2 linked regions of the Ruminococcus albus AD2013 genome follow. The protein of the gene in region 1 interacts with the protein of each later gene in a pairwise test. Links are inferred from orthologs where the notes say so. Each region holds a gene or a part of one and is shown on either strand. Other genes may lie near its edges. The genes, in order: N773_RS0107495 and bioB.

The links.
Region 2: the proteins of N773_RS0107495 (region 1) and bioB interact in binary tests that used the Escherichia coli proteins (3 or more experiments, as listed by UniProt). The link is inferred for Ruminococcus albus AD2013 from one-to-one orthologs.

What each region holds. Positions count from the first base shown.
Region 1 is NZ_JAGS01000001.1:1,695,650-1,706,688, reverse strand. The notes cover bases 4,193-7,096. They hold N773_RS0107495 (class II glutamine amidotransferase), read right to left. Parts: upstream 6,068-7,096; coding sequence 5,318-6,067; downstream 4,193-5,317. Other genes in these bases: N773_RS0107490 (glutathione synthase), read right to left, coding at 6,080-7,096; N773_RS0107500 (LysR family transcriptional regulator), read right to left, coding at 4,281-5,207. Also shown: N773_RS0107520 (PLP-dependent cysteine synthase family protein), read right to left, coding at 1-119; N773_RS0107515 (trans-sulfuration enzyme family protein), read right to left, coding at 121-1,278; N773_RS0107510 (LacI family DNA-binding transcriptional regulator), read right to left, coding at 1,407-2,480; N773_RS0107505 (O-acetylhomoserine aminocarboxypropyltransferase/cysteine synthase family protein), read right to left, coding at 2,646-3,935; more of N773_RS0107490, read right to left, coding at 7,097-7,234; N773_RS0107485 (homoserine O-succinyltransferase), read right to left, coding at 7,426-8,328; N773_RS0107480 (ABC transporter substrate-binding protein), read left to right, coding at 8,843-9,871; N773_RS0107475 (ABC transporter permease), read left to right, coding at 9,903-10,994; N773_RS0107470 (ABC transporter ATP-binding protein), read left to right, coding at 10,991-11,039.
Region 2 is NZ_JAGS01000001.1:1,287,302-1,298,398, forward strand. Bases 2,994-5,955 are described here. They hold bioB (biotin synthase BioB), read right to left. Parts: upstream 4,978-5,955; coding sequence 4,009-4,977; downstream 2,994-4,008. Other genes in these bases: bioA (adenosylmethionine--8-amino-7-oxononanoate transaminase), read right to left, coding at 2,994-3,321; bioD (dethiobiotin synthase), read right to left, coding at 3,318-4,016; N773_RS0105795 (biotin transporter BioY), read right to left, coding at 4,983-5,513. Outside these bases: N773_RS0105770 (leucine-rich repeat protein), read right to left, coding at 1-1,184; N773_RS22160 (amidoligase family protein), read left to right, coding at 1,785-1,901; more of bioA, read right to left, coding at 2,122-2,993; N773_RS0105800 (IS110 family transposase), read right to left, coding at 5,979-7,265; N773_RS0105805 (MetQ/NlpA family ABC transporter substrate-binding protein), read right to left, coding at 8,431-9,294; N773_RS0105810 (methionine ABC transporter permease), read right to left, coding at 9,352-10,062; N773_RS0105815 (methionine ABC transporter ATP-binding protein), read right to left, coding at 10,059-10,847. UniProt on the Escherichia coli protein: Catalyzes the conversion of dethiobiotin (DTB) to biotin by the insertion of a sulfur atom into dethiobiotin via a radical-based mechanism.

The sequences.
Region 1 (11,039 bases):
CCCGAGGGATTATACATTTCCAGCTTGCCATAAATATGTACATCGGGGGAGACCCCCATATTTTTCAGCCTGACAAGTGGTGTGTGACCGATAAGGTCATGCATATTCTCATACAGCATATTACTTTACCTCACTTTTTGCGATAGCCTGATCAAGGTCATTCAGAATATCATCAATATTTTCGATACCGATCGAAAGTCTTATCAGACCATCGGTTATACCGACCTTTTTGCGTATCTCTTCGGGTATCGAAGCATGAGTCATGCTTGAGGGGTGGCATACCAGCGATTCAACACCGCCCAGGCTTTCAGCCAGTGTTATCAGCTCAAGGCTCTCGAAGAATGTGTTGATATCGTAATTGTCCTTCAGTTCAAAGGATATCATCACACCGCCGTTCTTGGCCTGACGCTTGTTGACTTCGTATCCCTTGTCGGTAGGAAGTCCCGGGTAGTGAACGCTCTTTACAGCACTGTGTTCAGTCAGATACTTTGCAGCAGCTTCTGCATTTGCAACGTGTCTGTCGAGACGTACACCCAGTGTCTTGATACCTCTTATCAGCAGAAAACTGTCAAAAGGAGGAAGTACACCGCCTGTGGAATTCTGTATGAACGCCAGCTTTTCTGCAAGTTCAGGTGTCTTGACTACTGCCAGACCTGCAACGACATCGCTGTGTCCGCCGAGATATTTGGTAGCTGAATGAAGAACTATATCAGCACCAAGTTCAAGGGGTCTCTGTAAATACGGTGTCATGAACGTGTTGTCCACGATAACCAGGAGACCATGCCTGTGAGCTATCTCAGCGATCGCCCTTATATCGGTTATCGTCATCAGAGGATTTGCGGGGCTTTCTATCAGTACAGCCTTTACATCAGGTGTTATATCCTTTTCAAAAGCCGCAGGATCCTCTGTATCAGATATGGTATAGTTTATATCAAAGTGATCGAATACCTTGGAAAGCAGTCTGAACGTTCCGCCGTATACATTTGAAGATATCAGCACTCTGTCACCTGTATTCAGCAGACTGAGTACTGCTGTTTCAGCGGCAAGACCGCTTGCAAAAGCAAATCCTGCGTGGCCGCCTTCAAGTTCTGCGATAAGCGCTTCAAGAGCTTCTCTTGTGGGGTTGCCTGTTCTTGAATACTCATAACCGCGCATCTTTCCGAGACCGTCCTGTTTGAAAGTCGAGGTCTGATAAATGGGAACATTCACAGCACCTGTTCTTTCATCTATTGATATACCGCCGTGTATCAGAGCAGTTTCAATATTGTTGTAGCTCATAGTTCATACTTCCTTTCATATTATTCTTATCTGTTTAGTATGATTTATATCGTGACTATATTGTACAACATATTCTGCTATTTGTCAACACCTAAACAATACCTAAATGTGATAACGTTATCACGCCCTCAGATGTAATATTCAGGCTCGTTCAGCTCACCGTAAGGACGGCAGCTTTCGCGTATTATCAGCGTGCCCTCAACTTCAAGCCGTGAGATTATCCTGTGTCCGCCCTTTATACGGTCCAGCAGGAGCATCAGCGAAAAGCGCACCATCTCGTTCTTTGGCAGTGATATCGTTGTCAGCATGGGTCTTGTGTACTGCGCCGCATCGATATCATCGTTGGATATGATCGAGGGTGAATATATCTTTGATCTTCGTCGGCTGAGAGCTTTCAGCATACCCACCGCAAGGATATCATTTGCACAATATATACCCGACGGCGGATCTGCAAGCCCTGAAAAGTATTCCAGAGCTGCGATACCGTTTGCTTCGTTAGGCGTAGTATCATAGATATAGTCAATATCGGGTGTCAGATGATATGTTGTCATCGCCGTCTGATATCCCATGAACCTCGATTCATTGTGGCAGTCGCCTACATATCCTATCTTTGTGTGACCGAGCTTTGCAAGATATGCTATCGCAGTGCGGGCTATCCTGCTGCCGTCACACAGCACCTCATCAACTTCATAATTTGTCGAGTTTCGGTTTATCGAAACGATATTCTTTTCCTTGGTCTTCAGCTGTTTCAGCGCACGGCTGGTCGCCTTGCCTATTATGATAAGTCCGTCAGACTTGTGTGTGCTGTCGCGGTAGAGTTCTTCGACAAGGTTTTGCAGTCTGTCGTTCTGGATTATCCTTTCATCTGAAAACTCACTCCGATGCCATACGTTATTCACTATACAGCTGCTGTTTCTCAGCTCTTTTTCAAGTATCATCAGAAGCTCATCATAGAATGGGTCGGCGGCACCGCTGCCTAAGTGGGTAACAAGGATATTTATGTGATATATCCTGTCCTCATTCCTGCCCCCCGCTCTGAGTGAACGGGCATTTGCATTCGGGATATAATTTATCTCACGGGCAGCCTCTATTACCCTTTGCCTGACTTCCTCACTGGAACATTTATGGTTCGGATCGCTGAGTATCCTGCCCACGGTCGATACCGATACTCCTGTCATTTTTGCTATTTCTTTCAGAGACATAATTTTGCTCCCTTTTGTGAAATATAAGAAATCCTATCTGATATATATGATTATATCACTTTATTTCCTAGTTGTCAACTAGGTTAATTGTTAAATTTTTGTAATTTCGACTCTTATAAAAAAGACATCCCTGCAAAATACAGAGATGTCCTGATGTCAGAATTATCACAGCAGACCTGCTGCCTTGAATGCCTGTTCAAGATCTTCGATAAGATCGTCTGCGTCCTCTAATCCCGCGGAGATACGTATCAGATTGCGTGGTATCTCAGCCAGCTTGAACTCGTCCTCGGTCAGCTCTGAATGAGTAGTATTTGGAGAGTCAACTATGAGAGAACGTGCGTCACCGAGGTTTACATGATAGTGGAAAAGCTTGATGTTGTTAAGGAACTCAGCTTCCTGCTCGGGTGTGCCCTTTATACCGAAGGACAGTACTCCGCCGCCGCCGTTTGTGAGATGCTTGTCAGCCAGTTCCTTGAACTTGTAGCTTGCAAGGCTGGGGTGACGAACCCATTCAACAGCAGGTGAGCTTTCCAGATATGCAGCGATCTTAGCAGCATTCTTTGACTGTTTGGATACACGTTCGGAAAGTGTCTCAAGACCGATAATACCCAGATATGCGTCCTGAGGTGAGAGCGCAGCGCCCAGCAGATTCAGGTATACAAGTATCGCACGGAATATAAAGAAATTATCCGGGAATATATCCGCAGGAGACTTGCCGCCCAGCATTACTATCGGCTTGTAGAACTGAGGATATCTCTCCTTGGTGTACAGTGACATATCACCGTTATCAAGTATAAGTCCCGCAATGAGATTGCCGTGACCTGTCAGTGCCTTTGTTGCAGAGTATACAACGATATCAGCACCGTGCTCGAGAGGTCTGTAAAGATAAGGTGTTGCAAGGGTATTATCAACTACAACAGGTACGCCGTGCTTGTGAGCAACTTCGGATATAGCATCGATATCCAGCAGATATGCATTTGGGTTGCTGATGGACTCAACATATATAGCCTTTACATCATCGGTTATCTCAGCATCAAGCTTTTCAGGGTCAAGTATAGCATCGGTGAGCTTGATATTTACACCGAACTCGGGGAACAGTCTGTCGAATGCGTCTATCGTGCCGCCGTATACGTAAGGCGAAGCAAGTATCGTGCCGCCGCCTACTGCCAGGTTCAGCAGTGTGTAGCTGATAGCAGCCATGCCCGAACCTACTGCAACTACGTTCTTAGCGCCGTCAAGTGCCTTGACTCTCTCTGCGAAATAGTTAACTGTGGGATTGCCAACACGGGTGTAAAGATATCCTGCTTCCTTGTATGTAAAAAGGTTCTGTGCGTGCTCGGTGCTCTTGAAATCATAAGCCGCAGTCTGATATATAGGGGGAGATATCGCCAGGTTGTTATCCAGAGGGCTGTAACCCGCCTTTATTTTCTTTGTATCAAATCTTAATTCTGCCATGATGATCTTCCTTTCGGTTTTGGTTTGTTTTCGATGTTTACAGTTTACCCGAAAACAGCAGAAAGGTCAATGATAAAAGGTGATATCGTTGTCATATACACGGCAGAAGATGTTTGTATATCGTCATTACGCGGTATCGATATATACCATTTTCTGCATATTTTAAGCTTATTACGATGAAAACATGACAACGTTATCTGCACGTAAATACGGGCTTTTTGATATCAATACAATGCCGTGTTCCAGCCGTCTGATATATTATCACTATGATAATAAGAATACGTTATCATATATATCATATGTTATAAATAATATTTATTGCTCCTGATAAACACTATTTATCGGTTAGGGCTTTGCATTCTTTTGCAGACTCAGTTTCAGCTCCTCGATATATCGTTCACCTATCTCACTTAATGAACCGTGCTTCTTTCTGATATATCCTATCTCCATCACGGTATTGTGATTTTCGCTGTCCTCGCGGAATGGAACAACCACATAATCACTTCCGTTCATCTCTTCACATAGTATACCCGAACAAAGTGTATATCCGTAAAGTGTTTTCATAAGTTCACCCATAGCGGCGCGATCGGTGGCTTTTATCATTCGGGGATATATATTCTCGCTGAGTATCTCTTCTGCAAAAAGATATCCGTTGCTTCCGTTCTGTTCAAATGAAAGGCAAGGGTACGGCGCAAGCTGTTCCAGTCCGATAGATTCTTCCCCCGCAAGAGGATGTTCCCGCCACATATAAACATATGCGCGGCATTTTATCAGCCCTGTAAATTCAAGTTCGTTCTCCTCAAGCATTTTGGTTATGGGCTTGCGGTTAAATGAACTTATATACAGCACGCCTATCTCGCTTTTCAGGCTTCCCACATCATGTATGATATTCAGTGTCTCGGTCTCTCGTATAGCAAATTCAAATTCCAGTGTGCCGAACTGTTTTACAGTCTCGATGAATGCACTTACCGCGAATGAGTAATGCTGTGTCGATACTCCGAATTTTCGCTTCATATCCTTGTTGATATATTTTTCGCAGACAAGTTCGTACTGCCTGTACAGCTGTCCGATACTGCAAAGAAATTCCTCACCCTCTGCCGTTGGTACGACGCCTTTTGGCGTGCGCAGGAATATCTCTGCACCTATCTCGCGTTCTAGTTCGCGCACTGCATTGGTCAGCGTAGGCTGGGATATCCCAAGCTTGTCTGCCGCTTTGTTCATTGAACCGCTCTCGCTTATCATGAGGGCGTAGTTTATCTGCTGAAGTGTCATGGCTAACCTCCTGATTATTGGATTGTATAAACGAAAACGCTCATCGGTATTGTTATCTCGATGAGCGCCCTGAATATTGTTTCCGAAAGACAATATACACGATAGTCGGATCAGATATGCATAGCATCCATCGCCTTGATGTATTGCAGGCTCGGGATAAATATCCCTTCATGCTTATTTCCGCTGTATATCTGTTCGCCGTCTTTGTATACAAACAGCTGTGCGATAGGCACTTCCGTCCATTCATCGCCGTCAAGTGCTGTCGTAGCAAAAATATATCCCGAACCGAGTCTGCGGAACTTCATAGTGTCTTTCATGTTTTTATGTATATAAAGCAGCTCTCCGTCGTATATCATGAGATTAAGCTTGTTTTTATGTGACATCTCCTGAATGAGACCGTCCACAAGCTCACAGCGCTCCTGCTGTGAAAGTTCACCGTTTTGCTGTGCGTTGTTGAGGGTATCCATCAGGAATAAAAACAATCTTTCCGAATCCGTATCTCCGCATTGATTGTTAAGATATGGTATCAGTCTGCTGCCGGAATATATCGTCCCGTTGTGTATGAGTGTCCATTGTCTGCCTGTGATATCGCGCCCCGTGAAAGGGTGGCAGTTTTCCAGCTTTATCGAGCCTACGGTAGCAAATCTTATATGCCCGAGTACAGTTTTCTGTTCATCGATATTCTGCAGCAGCATTTCCAGCATAGCACTGTCAGATGCACGTTCACAGCCCCTTATCAGCCTGTCACCGTACATTATTCCCCAGCCGTGAGGATTGCTTTCACTGTGGGAGAAAAATACCTTTAGCTGTTCTTTGATATCTGTTGGTCCAGCGGCGGAAAAGCCGATAAGTTCACACATCTGTATCACCTTCTATCCGTAAATATTTTCATTGATTATCCTACTGCACAGGCGGTCACTGAGTTTAGCTTTTTCATATGCTATGACATTAAGATATTCTTCATTGTCAGTAAAACGCTCCGCCATCTTATCAAGTATCTGCTCTGCACGTTCAAGTATCGGTATACCATCTATCGTCACACCGTCAAGATCAAGCAAAGCCGCATTCTTGTGATTTTCAACAGCCTGTATCTGCAATTCATCCGTGTATTCAAAATCGGGCTGTTCCGAAAGATATACCGCCAGAAGATGTGCAAAGCGCAGATCGTCAGCGTTTATACCCAGAGTCTCCAGCGGGTTGATATCGAACATTCTAAGCTCGATATGGCTGACACCATTTTCAAAGTTCTCGATACTGTTAATACCCTTTGGTTTCAGTCTTATGGGCAGATACAGCTCACTTGCCGAAAACAGTCTGCCATCATCAACATAGCGCTGTATACTGTCAACATATGCTGAAAGGCTTTTAAATCTGAGTGTCGGTACAAAATTGTTCCAGTATCCTTTTTCGCTGCTTCTTATTGAAGCATATCTGCTCACCGCAGCGCCCTTTGCACCGTCTTCAAAAAGTGAACGGTCATATACGGGGCTTGAGGCAGTAAGCACCAGCGGCAGCCAGCTGTGTCTGCTGAACTGTTTGTACAGCCTTAGATAGAATTTATTTTTGAATTCGGAAAAGTTTTCGCCTGAAGATATGCTTTTCAGATATTCGTCATCAAAAGAAAAATTGAAATGTATACCCGAAAACAGCATCAGCTTTTTTCCGTAGCGCTGTTCCAGTTTTTCACGGTATAAACGCTTGCCCGAATGATCTCCTCTGAAATCTGCCACGTGTATCTCACTTTCGTCCGAAAAATGCGGCGGATTACTGTATATATGGAGTTGCTCATCCATCTCATTCAGTATTTTATTTACATTTCTATCCAGGCGTTCAAGCTCCTTCATAACACCGTCGATACTTGTACAGACAGGTGTTACCAGCTCTATCTGATTTTCACAGAAGTCGCGGGTTATCTCGCCGTCAGCATCGAATGGGTGAGGTATCTGTGAAAGTCTGCCGTTTTCATCAACACGGAGCGTCTCGCGTTCCAATCCGAAATTTCCTTTATATATAAGCTGATTATCCATTTGTCCTCCTTATATAGAAGTTAACGTCCTTATATGCATCTCCATATTATGGAATTAATCCTATTAAATCAATATGATAAATAGATTATATCATATAATTCCTATAATGTCAATATGAAATGTTGTAAACGAATTATTAACACCATTGCATATCAAAAAGCGCGGACAATTCATATCGTCCGCGCATCATATCAGAATTCATAAGGGGTTATCTGATAAACAAAATAGTTCAGCCAGTTTGAGAACAGCAGGCTCGAAGCCGATATCCAGCGGCTCTCGGGTTCTTTATCGGGGTCATCATCAGGAAAATAATTCTTAGGTATATCAGGTGAGATACCTTTATCCGTATCACGGATATATTCCTCAGCCAGTCTGTAAAGATCATACTCGGGATGACCGTTCACGAAAATATTCTTGCCGCCGTCTGAAACGATATATACACCTGTTTCATCGGACTCGGCAATTATGGAAAGTTCATTGACTTTCAGTATCTCATCTCTGTCGATGCCAGTATATCTCGAATGCGGCGCAAAAAAATTCTTATCAAAACCGCGTACAAGTTCATTGCCGGGTTCAGTTACAGTGTGTTTGAATATTCCCGAAAGCTTTCTTTCGAGATCAAACTTTGGCACGCCGTAGTGATAGTATAGCCCCGCCTGAGCCGCCCAGCACAGATATAATGTCGATGTTACGTGTATCCTGCTCCATTCAAATATCGCCGAAAGCTCACCCCAGTAATCCACATCTTCATATTCAAGTTTTTCAACAGGCGCACCTGTTATTATCAGACCATCATAATACTTGTGTTCTATCTGATAAAAGGGAAGATAGTTTTTTAAAAGATAGCTCATGGGAGTATTCTTATATTTATGTGTGGTAAGCCTTATAAATGTAACTTCGGTCTGCAATGGCGAATTGGAAAGCAGGCGCAGAAGCTGCTGCTCTGTCTCTTCCTTGTCGGGCATTATATTCAGCACAGCTATTTTAAGCTCTCTTATATCCTGGTGGATCGCACGTTCTTCTGTCATTGCAAAGATGTTTTCCTTTTTCAGCTTTTCAATAACGGGCAGTGTTTCCTTTAATCTGATCGGCATACGCTAGCTCTCCTTTTCATTATAGTTATCATATAGGTTTAGTATGTTTTTAGATTATAACACATTTTTCTACCCCTGTCAATAGTTTTTTTTCAATTTTTTCTCCCTGAATATCATATCGAAGCTCATAATATTTCAGCCGATATACGCTGTCTATTACACGTTATAAATTCTATCGATAACAAAGCCATTTTGCGATAACGTATTCTTATTATTACACATGATCCACCCCTAATGAAATATTTTTTTATCCTTATGACCCTGCAGACTCCCTTATTATCGGGAAAGATATCGTTATCACCATTGCCGTGAGAAACTGAATAAAATACCGTATCCGATAATAACAGCCCTCTGATATTGCGCAGTAAAGTGCTTTATCAGCACAAACCAAGACAACGTTATCACATTTCCAAATTGACTTTTGCCAATATTTCGGATAGAATTTAGTCATCGAAAAAACAGCAAACACAAAGGAGTTTTGGAAATGAAAAAGGAAAGTATTTTAGCAGCTATAATGGCATCGGCAATATTGCTGGCATCATGTTCGGTAAGCGAACAGGGAAGTTCCGATAATGAGAAAAAGGGCTCTGCTAATAACACTGCACAGAGCACAGGTGATTTCAAATACGGCAAGATAGATATCCCCGGCAAGGACGGTGCCCTCTGCGGCGCTCCTATCTATATAGCTTACGAGAACGGCTATTTTGCAGAAGAGGGCTTCGATGTGACCCTTATATCTGCCGATTTTGAAACAAGAAAGATCGGTCTCAACAACGGTTCCATACCGATAGTAAACGGAGATTTCCAGTTCTTCCCCTCGATCGAGAACGGTATAAACGTTAAGGTCGTCGATGGTCTGCACGAGGGCTGTATCAAGTTTGCAGTCAGCCCCGATTCCGATATCAAATCAGTTGATGACCTCAAAGGCAAGAAGATAGGCGTTGACGAAATAGGCGGCACACCTCATCAGGTGGCATCTCTCTGGCTGGAAAACGCAGGTATCTCCGCAGATCCTTCCGATGGTGAGGTAACATTCCTGCCTTACTCCGACGGCAACCTGGAGTTTGAAGCACTGGCAAACGGCGAGATAGATGTTGCAGCCCTTTGGGATCCGCTGGGTTCTATACACGAAAAAGCAGGCGATGTACGCATACTCTTCGATCTGGGCAAAGACCCCTATTTTGCAGATCACTTCTGCTGCTTCCTCTATGCATCGAATAAGGTACTGGAAGAAAACCCCGAAGAGGTCGCAGCTCTCCTCAGAGCATACCGCAAGGCTCAGGAATGGCTTTATGAGAACCCCGAAGAAGCCGTTGATATCATTATCAACAAAAATTACGCTTCCATCGAGGATAAGGAACTGGCAGTCGATCTGATAAAGAGCTACGGTTTCCCCTCAGCAGCCGAACATGATGCAAACTGGGATGCTCACGTTGAAGAGGACGTTAAGTATTTCGTTGACGGTCTTTCACAGATAGGCTACCTCAAGAGTGATCCCGACCAATTTGCAAAGGATATCTACCAGAAAGTTGAAGTAAAATAATAATCAGTACAGAGAGGAGATACAGTAACGTATGAACGGACAGATAGCTTTAAAAGGCAGCCTTCGGAACTCCGCTGAAAAGGAAAAGCCGACTGCCGAAAAGAAAGCAAAATGGGGATACAGGCACAACGGCTATTATGCCCTGAAAGCGCTGCTCACCATCTCGGGCTTTGTTGCTGCCATAATAATCAATATAGTATTCCCCCAGAAGGCGGCAGTCGAATTCAAGACCTACGTGATAAACGCATTTGGTCTTAGCGTCAGCCTTAATATAAACGATGCTTACATCTTCGTGCTTGTAGCGCTGATATTGATATTCACAGGCGCAGGCATCGTATCACTGAAAGATAAAAACAAGCGCAAAAAATTCTGCAAGGCAGCTGCATTCAGGTTTGCGCTGGGTATCGCCCTTGCGGTATGGGATATAGGCGGAACAAAATTACAGGTGTTCGCACAGCCCTTTTTCCCGGGACCCGCACAGGTCATCGAAGCATATCTTGCCGATGGTGAATATGTGGTACAGAATACCCTTTATTCCCTCAGGCTATACGCAGCAGGATTTTCCAGCGGTGTACTCCTCGGAGTCGGTACAGGCATACTCATCGGCTGGTTCCCGAAAGTATATTACTGGGTCTTCCCGATACTGAAAATAACAGGCGTTGTCCCCGCAGTGGCATGGATGCCCTTTGCACTTACCTTACTGCCTAACTCATTCACAGCAGCTGTGTTCCTCATCGTGATATGCGCATGGTTCCAGATAGCATTCCTTACTGCCCAGGGCATACAGTCCACACCCAAGCAGAATTATGAAGCCGCAAGGATACTCGGCAGTTCCCAGTTAGGTCTGATATTCAACGTTGCCATACCCCATGCTATGCCCGATATCTTCACAGGCATAAGTTCGGCAAATGCTATGGCTTTCACTACCCTCGTCATGAGCGAGATGCTGGGTCAGCCCGGCGGACTGGGTTACTACATAAACCAGTCGAAAGTCTGGAGCGCATATTACAAAGTTCTGGCAGCCATAATCATAATGGCAGTGCTGTTCTCTCTGATTAATTACCTTATAGGACGTATCCGCAAGCGTGCACTGCGCTGGCAGGAAGGAGTGCTGAAAAAATGAGCAGTACCATATTTGTAAATAATGTCAACAGGATATATACCGATG
Region 2 (11,097 bases), 410 kb from region 1 along the record:
ATAGTCCATTCGCCATCGACCTCGACTGCGACAGCGTATTTTTCAGCGTCTTTTACAGCTTTCCACTTGAGTGTGACACAGCCGTCGCCCGGGGTGTATGTAACAACGGGATTGGCAGGTTCGATATCTTCGCACAGTTCATAGGCGATCTTGTTGTTTTTGGCATATTTTTCGCCGCTTGTGCCTTCATAGCAGTATATCTTGAAGTTTTCCATCACACGGGCTCCGTCCTGGACGAAATTCGGAGACCAAGGATACCCCTCCGCGAGATGATAGTAGTAACCGATAGCGTAATCGCCAATTTTTATATTACTCTTCGGCAGAGTCGCGCTTGTCATAGCGATGCAGTCAAAAAACGCATTCTTTCCAATGCTCTCAACGCTTTCCGGGATAGTTACGCTTTTGAGCTTTCTACAGCCCTCAAAAGCGGATTCACCTATACTTTTAACGCCGTTCGGGATAATTACGCTTTCAAGCTTTTCACATTCGTAAAACGTATTTTCATCTATACTCGTGATGGTGTCAGGCAGCGTTACGCTTGTTTTGCCGCACGGGAAAGTCACGAGTTTTGTCATGTCCTTATTATACATAACACCGTCTACCGAGGAATAGTAACTGTTGTCGGGATCAACATTTATGCTTTCAAGATCGGATTCAAACCACGACTTGAATGCATTCTTACCAATGCTCGAAACATTGCGGGGAATAGTTACGCTTTTAAGCTTAGTGCAGTCTGCAAACGCAAAATCTCCGATGCTTGTGACACTGTCGGGGAGATTTATGCTTGTCAGACGGCAAAGTTCAAACGCATTAGCTCCAATGCTCGTAACACCCTCCGGGATGGTTACATCTGTAATGCCGTCACAATAGGTAGTAAATGCGTTGTCTCCGATGCTTGTAACACCTTCTTCAATAACAACTCTTTTTATGGAGTTGCTGTAACCCTTCCCGATATCTGAATCATAAGAATGGACATAATTATTCATTTCTCCCGTACCGCTGATCGTAAGTGTGCCTTCGTTATCAAGGCTCCAGGTCAGATTTTCACCGCAGGTGCCGCTTGCAACGCTTTCGGCGCTTGCCGCAATATCAAACTGCAAATCGACCACGTTCCCAACGACCGCGCCACTGCCCGAAAGCACAATTGCCAGTGCCGCCAGTCCGCTTATAATTCTTTTTTTCATAATCGTATCAGTCCTTTTGTTTGTAAATAATGCATTAACAGTATTATACTTCAACCGTAACAGTTTTTCAAGAGCAAAAAATCTGAATTTTCCGGATAAATTTTGTGAATGTGATACATACTCTTACCAAAACCGCTAACATTAGCATATCGCACAGTACGCTGACAGAGTTGTAACTATAGAAGATGGTAGAATCGTATAAACACTTTATCCGGTAATACCGCCTTAGTACTGGAATATCACTACAGACTAATCACTCGAAAAAATCATCTTTTTTAAACTGCGTTTGCAACCTATGAAGTCAAAAAAGATGATTTCACTTAAAAGCGCGTATTTACGCGCTTTTTTGTTGCCCTGAAGCAGAAATTTTTTATATGAAAACCGAAGATGATTTTCGATCTCAAATACCGTTTGAAGGGATTCGAACTCTTTTTTGGATCGTTTTCGGAAGAATGAAAGATTTTTTTGAAGGGAAATAACTCAAATTTACATCAAAAAGTTTCACAAACTTTCCAGCCCGGATTTGGTGCTTTTCACGAAATGTGAGAACACTGAATTCGTTTTTTTTATTTTTAAATACAGAAGAACGGAGGTGAAAGAATGCCGGGAAATTTTGATGGGATAAAAAATAGAAAATTTGGTATCGATATCGAGATGACAGGCATAACTCGGTGTGAAGCTGCTAAAGCAATTAAAAAAGTTCTTGGGGTGATATAGAACATGTGGGCGGTACCTACGACAAATACACTGTCGTCGATGACAAATGAAGAAAATGGCAGATAGTCTTCGATTATCATGTTGACCATATCTTCTCCCGGAAGCTGTCAGGTACAAACACCATTTACCGCCGTATCCATGAGTATGAGACTGTTCACCACATCACCGATCAAACTTCCGCATAAGCATATTGAACCGAATATATTGGTATGTACGATGTTCACCTGAACCACATTTTCATGGTGCCAAGTACCTGAACAAGCTCGGATTCGCTTATTACATAAGGGACCATAGCATACATATATTTCAGGAAAGTCCTGCTGAATACTCCGTGTTCGTATGCGAATTTCTTAAATCCTTCAAGTACCTTTGAGTCATATACCTCAATGCAGACACAGCCGCCCATGATGCGTACCTCTTTTATGCGATGGTCGGTAAATCCCGACATTTCACGGCGGGTGATCTCCTCTATACGACGTATTTTAGAAATGTAATCCTCTCGTTCAAACAGCTCTATGGATTTTAATGCTGCGCAGCAAGCAAGAGCATTTCCCATAAATGTCGGTCCATGCATGAAAGCATGAGTAGGATCATCGCTCATAAATCCCTCCCATACTCTGCGGTTAGCTACTGTAACTGCATGACCTATATATCCGCCCGTCAGAGCCTTTCCGAGAACAAGTATATCCGGCAGAACAAGATCAGCTACAAAGCGGTTTCCTGTGCGACCGAAGCCTGTTGCGACTTCATCAAAGATCAGCAATACGTCATATTGATCGCATAACTGCCTTGCTCTTTCAAGAAAACTAATATCATACATACGCATTCCGCCTGCACCCTGAAGAAGCGGTTCAACGATAAAACAGGTAAGGCGGTCTCCATATTCTTCAAACGCCTTTTCAAGTGCAGGTATCTCCGTAGGTATATGGACAACACCACGCTTTTTCTCGCTGTTAACGCCGAAGGCAAAGTGATAGTCCTCATCATCACCGACTTCCATAGCCTTGAATGTATCTCCGTGATAGGCGTGTTCAAGCGAGAGTATCATATCCCGTTCAGAGCCTCGGTTTGTATTGAACTGCAATGCCATTTTCAGTGCGACTTCCACAGCTACGCTGCCTGAGTCTGAGAAAAAGCAGTAGTCCAGATCCCCGGGCAGCCATTGCGCCAGTTTGTCAGAGAGCTTCCGGACAGGTTCATGTGTCATTCCACCAAGCATAACGTGTGCAAATTTTTCAAGCTGACCGCTGATAGCGGAATTGATCTCGGGGTGATTGTAGCCATGAATAACACTCCACCACGAAGATACCGAGTCTATCAGGTCATGACCGTCCTCTGTGTAAAGATGAACGCCCTTTGCATGGGATATTTTTATGGGTGCATCAAGTGTTTTCATCTGAGCATATGGATACCAGATCATTTTTTCTCTCCTCTGTCACATATTCTTTTCAGTGCGTCTTCTGAAATGTCAATATCGGTATCATTCTTACCGACACAGGCAATAACAGGCACCCCTGTGAGTTTTTCGCACATCAGCTTGTTATCCTCTTCCATTACATCGCCCCGGTGGAAGTTGTTCAATATCAATCCCCGTATCTCCAGACCGTGAGCCTTCATGTATTCACATGTAAGAACCACGCTGTTGATCGTTCCAAGTCCTGCATCTGCCACTATGATCGTGGGAAGTCCGAGGGCTTTGATAATATCCTCCAGCATTATCTTTTTATCATCATAACGAATGGGACATACGATACCGCCGCTTCCTTCGCAGATAACGTATTCATATTCATCGCAGATCTTTTTGTACTGTGTCTTGACCGTACTGATTTCCACAGGATCACCCTCTATCTTTGAAGCAAGGTGAGGAGATACTGCCGTTTCATAAATATAAGGACACATTGTATCAAGCGGCTGTGTTATTCCCGATATTTTCTTTACATAAGCAGCATCACCTGGTATGAGTCTGCCGTTTTCATCACGTTTGTTTCCACTGACTGCCGCTTTGAAATAGGCAGTGTTGCAACCTATTTCACTAAGTTTTTTGACAAGCAGTGCTGTGACAAATGTCTTTCCGATATCCGTCCCCGTGCCTGTAACAAATATTCCTTTATGCATTGTTATCCCTCCCCGTAGAATATCCGATCCGATTCAGCATAGCAATATCTTCACGTATACGATTTCCCGATGTAGTCAGCATATCACCCGTGATAGCCGAATTTGCACCAGAAAGAAAAGCTCTTTCACCACAATTTGTCATAAGGTTTCGACCTGCGGCAAGGCGGATATCGGCTTCGGGAACGATAAAGCGGAATATCGCAACAGTCCGCAGAATATCAGACTCGTTGATCCGTTCGATATTTTCAAGAGGTGTTCCTTTAATTGGCATCAAAGCGTTGATCGGTATCGAACTTACGCCAAGCTCACTAAGTGTAAGAGCCATATCGATACGATCCTGCCAGCTTTCGCCCATACCTATGATACCGCCAGAACATACTTCAAGTCCTGCCGCCTTCGCTCTGCGTATACATTCAAGTTTGTCCTCAAAAGTGTGTGTTGTGCAGATATTTTTGAAATTTGCTCTCGAAGTTTCTATATTCGCATGATACCTTGTAACTCCAGCCTGACGAAGCATAGAGAACTGCTCTACTTCAAGCAGACCGAATGAGGCACATAAACCCACATGATGTTCACATGAAAGGGTACGATATGTATCAAGCGCCTTTTCAAATTCATTACCGCTCAGTCTGCGTCCTGCGGTAACTATCGCAAAGCGATGTACGCCCTGTTCTTCATTATGCTGACATTCAGCCGTGATCTTCTGCTTATCAAGAAAAGCATATTCTTCGATACCCGTACAGTGATGGGACGATTGCGCACAGAACTTGCAGTCCTCGGAGCATCGACCGCTTCTTCCGTTGATTATACTGCAAAGATCGGCTCTGCTGCCGCTGAAATGTTTACGCAGTTTATCGGCACATTCTGTCAGTTCTTCTAATTCAGTGCTAAGAAGAAAACTCAGATCATCTTCTTTTGTAAGCCTTTTTCCATTGATTATCTTCTCCGTAATTTTCTTAATATCCATTATACTGTTCCTTTCTCATGAATTACAGGCATAAGCCTTTTAGCTAATATTGCAGATAATAAACAAAGTGCAATATCCCCCGGAACTGCAAGCACAAAGCAGTACAAAAACAAAGTACCTATTCCTATGGGATCATGCAAATATACTGCACTTATAATATAGTAGTAGAGCATTCCAAAAGCGTAAACAACCGCAAGTCCTGCAAAACAGCCGATCAGTATGCGTTTTGTATCAGGTTTTGCGCTGTGGGCAATAGCTCCCGTAATATACGATCCCGCAATAAAACCAACAAGATAGCCGAATGTCGGCTGCAGCACATAACCTATACCGCCTCCGCCTGTAAAAACAGGCAATCCTGCAAGCCCAAGAATAACATACAGAGCTGTTGCCGCAGCACCTTTGTTTTTTCCAAGAATGATCCCTGCAAGAGTGGTGAACAGAAACTGCAGTGTGAACGGGCAAACAGGAACAGGGATACGAATATATGCGCCTGCTGTTATCAGCGCGGTAAACATTGATATCAGAACCATACCTTTTGTTTTGTTTATATTGTTAATGTCAATCACTTCCTCCTCAAAATATCTTGTAAAATCTCATAAATACTCGCGAAATCTCAGTATTTCATAATGATAAGTTCAAGAAATGAACCAAGTTATGGATGATCCAAAGCATTGAATGCCGGATTTAACGTTATCAGGGTACGGCAAACAAAACGTCTTGAGAGATCTGTTTTGACAGCCTTGATGCGACCCATATCCGTTACGGCAGCAAACCTCCTCTGTCCAACGGGATCATTCGTCACGCGAAGTCCCAACTTCCTTCGTTCTGCCTATCCATAACAGGGCGTCGGCGCAGCTCCGTTTCGAGGTCATGCCCCTTGGTAATAATTCCTGCCGACTGCCGGCTCATCCTTTGTTGTTTTCTTAGTGTTGCTTCCTCTGCAGCACCTTTCGGCGGACGCTGCCTGCAGTTTCAGCTTGTAGGTCTTACACCCGTTAAGCTGCTTGCAGCTCTTCGGGACGCCTGATGTCTCTTAACAGTTTTTCAGGATCATAGTCAGCACCACTTTTCAGTATGGCATAAAACACTCGTATCAGCTTGTTTGACAGTACCATCAGCGACTGTTTCTTTTTCAGCGGATTCGTTTTTCTGCCTGTGTAATAGTGATGTATTTCCTTGAATTCCGGATTTGTCGCTGTCAGTGATAAGACTGCCTCAAACAGAAGAAACCTAAGCCGCTTCCGCCCTCGCTTACTTATCCTTGACTGCCCTTTGTGCTTGCCCGAGCTGTTCGCAACTATTGCCTGCCCTGCAAGCTTCTGTATCTGCTTGGGGTCATTAAATCTGCTTACATCTCCGACCTCTGCGATAAATCCTGATACGGTCTTTATCCCGATGCCCTTTATCTGCATCAGCTTCTTTGCATATGGCACCTTACTGACCAGTGTTTCGATCAGCTCCATTATCTGTTCAAGTCGGTTTTGAAGTCTGTCGTAGTCCTCAAGCAGCAGAGTTATCTCAAACCTCGCAGTTTCATGTCCCTCGGTATGACCTATGCTTCGCCTTGCAGCCTCTACCAGGGTCTTAGCCCTCTTTTTACCGACTGCTCTCAGCTTGGCTTCACGCCATATCTCATTGATCTTTTCCTCTCCGAGCGCTATGATGTCACACGGCAGTGCAGCTTTTTTCAGTATCATCATACTGCTGACTGCACTGAAACTACCGTAAACGTCTTTATACTCCGGAAAGTATATCGCAAACCAGCGCTGTATGCGATTTTTGATCCGTGTGAGTTCTGCCTCTGCCTGAAACCTAAGAACGGTTGCGTTTCTTAGCTCGGCGTATATACCCTCAGGCATATACGGATAAGCGTATCTGCCTTCAATGACGAGTTTCGCAATTGTTTTGGGATCCTTCCTGTCGTTCTTGCTGGGAAGGTGATCATCAAGTTCTTTGCTTCGCTTAACGTGGAGCGGATTGACCAGTACCGGCTGCATTCCGTTATCCTGAATAAACTTAGCGAGATCGAACCAGTAATGTCCTGTCGGCTCCATAGCCGGCATAACGGTTTCTTTTCCGCTCTTTTCCATGATCCCGGTGATCCATTCAAAAAAGCCTGCGAATCCTTCTGCGTCATTTGTGAACACATAGGCCTTCTTTGAATATTCCATCCCTCTCCAGTCAAATGCTCTGGCATAGTGCTTTTCGCTGCCTACATCGATCCCGACAATTATTTTTTCTTCTCCTACTTGCAAAATCTTTTCATTTTGTGTATAATACATATAGAGGACACCTTTCTGTAGTTTGTATTACTAACTTTCGCATCGTCAGTATTTACATTCTACACTGAGGTGTTCTTTTTTGCAACCCCTTGATTTGTTTGGTTACAGGAAGCTCCGTTCAATATTATAGCACAGCACAGCTCTGTTGTCAACCACAATTACATTAAAAGTTGACAATATAAATTCAAATCAATTTACCCTAAAAAAACAGCCATCAGAATTATTGAAGGCTGTTTTAAATATTCAGTTCCAATAGAAAATAACCTGATAATGGTATGTACCACAATGTTTTTTGTCTTATGCGGAATATTTTTTTGTGCCATTAGGCAATAGCAAAAAAGCAATATCGGCTAATTCAGTTCAGCTAAATCGATCAAATTGATTTATATTTGAAAGATCCTTATAGATAGCATCCGGCTCTTCTGCTGTTACAGCATCAAAAGAGTGTCCTGCGGTGGTGATTCTCCCTCTTGCATAGTTTCAACATGGGATTTCTGTTGATGATGACGGTGACTTCATAGGGTGGATTTCTCAGAAATGGGATTGCTTTTTCGGGGGGGCGGTATGGTATAATGAAAAGCAGAAGTTACCACTTGGATTACTTGAATGGATTTGATTATAAATCATTTTCTTTTATTAGGAGATTGGCTGTTAATTGATTATGGGGTGTGGAATAGTTGGCGGTTATTTTACAGTGAGTATGAGTGTGGAAGGCTGATGGTCGGGCAGCAATCTTCATAGCTTCTGCCAGTGCTGCCCGACTACAAGCATTTCTTTAACACTTCAACTCCAACGGCAGTGAAATTATTGATGTAACATACAATTCCTACAATGGCAATGTTACTTGCATATCATCGAAAAAAAACAGAAATATGCGCTATGTTCAAAAATACATAAAGATTTTTCTCTCTAAAACAATATGTGGATATCTTTACAATTTTGACGATGCTTCAATCCGTGCTCTAGTAAGCGGTGAAAATTAATCATATATTATATTTTACAGCTTTATAGCCGTCTGTTATATTTATGCTTGAATGCTAAATTCTGATCATCAGGTTTGTCCTATCAACATAAACACAATGCCCCGAGCACTTGATGTGCTCAGGGGCAAAACTTCTGTATGGGTATTTTTCAGCCTTTCAATGGGATAGCTGTACTGTTTTTATCACTCGGAGACCTTGGTCACAGGTATCACTGCGCCGTTATACTTATCAAGGATGAACTTCGCTGTATCCTCGGACTGGAGTATCTCGACCAGTGCTTTCAGGCCCGGGTCATCTGCCTTATCTGGGGTGGTCACGATAATATTGGCATAGGGTGAATCCTCGCCTTCACGGAACAGATACTTTGTTGCGTCAAGACCTGCTTCGATTACCTTGTTGGTGTTGTTTATGTACACATCGAACTCATTGATATGTGCATTTATCTGATAGCTGTCAAGCTCGGTTATCTCGATGGGCTTGATGTACTCTTCGATATCAGCTACACTTGCACGCGCGTTCTCGGTATTGCCCAGCTTTATCCAGCCCTGCTGTTCAAGAATACGGAGAGCTCTGTATTCGTTTGTGGCATCATCTGGCAGAACTACTGTTGCACCGTCGGGTACTTCGTCTGCGGAAGTATATTTCTCGGAGTATGCGCCGATAGGCTCAACGTGTACACCGCCGATATTTACCAGTGTACCGTTGTTTATCTCGTTCCATTCAATAAGATAAGGTTCATGCTGATTGAAGTTGAAATCTACCTCGCCGTTCTGGGTCTTTTCATTCCATGTAGCATCTGAAGCTGTGCTGACTATATCGATGGTATAGCCTTTCTCATTCAGCTTAGGCTCTACGTATTCGAGTATCTCGCTGTGTGGGGTGAGGTCTGCCAGTGCTGTTATGGTGGTGAGTTCCTTGCCGTCAGCTGTTTTGGTCTTGCTCTTTTTCTCGGGTGAATCTGCCTTTGCATTTCCGCCGCAGCCTGTAAGTACTGCCGAGATAAGTGCTGCTGCTATGGCTGCCGAATAAAGTCTGTTGTTTTTCATAATTGATTCCTCCTAAAAATTCATTTTAACTTTTCCTTTTACTTATATTATGATAGTTTATATAAGATGTCTCTTTTTAAGTATGAGATTTGATATCAGGTCGCCGAATATCTGTGCTATCTCAACCATGACTATAAGTACCAGCACAGAAGCTATCAGCATATCGTGGTAAAATCTGTTGAAGCCGAAGCGCACTGCTATATCGCCGATACCGCCCGCGCCGAAGCTTCCTGCCAGTGCTGTCATGGAGATTATACCTATAAGTGCTACTGTGAACCCTCTTATTATAGAAGGTATAGCTTCGGGCAGCATCACCTTGAAAACTATCGCCGCCGAGCTGCTGCCCATTGCCTTTGCGGCTTCTATCTTGCCTTTGGGTATCTCAACGAATGCACCCTGCACCAGTCTTGCGTACATGGGTATACAGCTTGCCGCCAGTGCGATTATACAAGCATTTACACCGTAGCTTTGCCCCAGCAACATTCGTGCCAGCGGGAGTGTTATGATTATCATTATCATCTGGGGAAGTGACCTGAGACAATTGACTATCGTGCCTGCCGTTTCATTCAGTACAGGTACGGGTCTAACGCCTTCCTTGGATATAACTGAAAGTGCTATGCCTAGAAGTACTCCCAGCACGAGGGTTATCACTGCGCTGAGTGCCACCATGTAAAGAGTATCCCACACAGCTGGGAGCAGTACGTCCCAGACCTCTTTGCTGAATGCGTGCTTTACCACTTCCCAGAAAGGAAATTTCAAAAAACTCAAATTCCCTCACCTCCTGTAAATGAATTATCATGTCTGAATTCTTTGTATACTTCAAGGAATATTTTACCCGTATTGCTCTGGGGGTCAAGGAAGATATCCCTTGTGGTGCCTGTTTCGGTTATCACGCCGTTTTCCAGAACTGCAACCCTGTTGCATATGCGCTTTGCCGCTTCAAGCTCGTGGGTTATCATTATTATGGTAACGCCAAGCTCTTTGTTGATATGTTCAAGCAGGTCGAGTATCGAAAGGGTTGAAACAGGGTCGAGGGCGCTGGTGGCTTCATCGGAGAGAAGCACATCGGGGTCGGTAGCAAGTGCCCTTGCTATGCCTACGCGCTGTTTCTGTCCGCCCGAAAGCGAACCGGGATAAGCATTCTTCTTATCGGAAAGACCCACAAGCTCCAGCAGCTTATTGACCTTTGTCTCAATATCCTTTTTTGATACCCCCAGCAGTTTCAACGGATATGCGATATTCTTGAATACCGTCATGGAATCAAAAAGATTGAACTGCTGGAATATCATGCCTATTTTTTTTCGGCGTTCGGTGAGCTGTTTTTTATTCAGTGAAAGTATCTCGGTTTCACCGATGAATATTTTGCCTCTGTCGGGTTCTTCAAGGCGGTTGATGCACCTGACAAGTGTGGATTTGCCTGCCCCTGAAAAACCGACTATCCCGAAGATATCACCCTTTTCGATCTCAAGGTCGATACCCTTGAGGACTGTATTTTCTTCTTTTCTGTTTTTAAATGACTTGTATAGCCCTTCTATTCTTATATATGAACTCATGGTATCTTGTCATATCTCCTTTGCTTATAACGCTCTATATGGTATTTTTATAACTTCCCTCTTGATTCATTGAATATATTTATAGCATATATTTCGGATATAATCAACAAATAAATGAGATAACGTTATCACTTAAATGCAGGAACACTACGAAATTGCTGACAAACTGTTAACTATTCCTCACCCAAAAGTTAAATGATAGGTATTAAGATATTGTTTTTTTTGAAAGCAAAAAAAATATCGGTCCAAA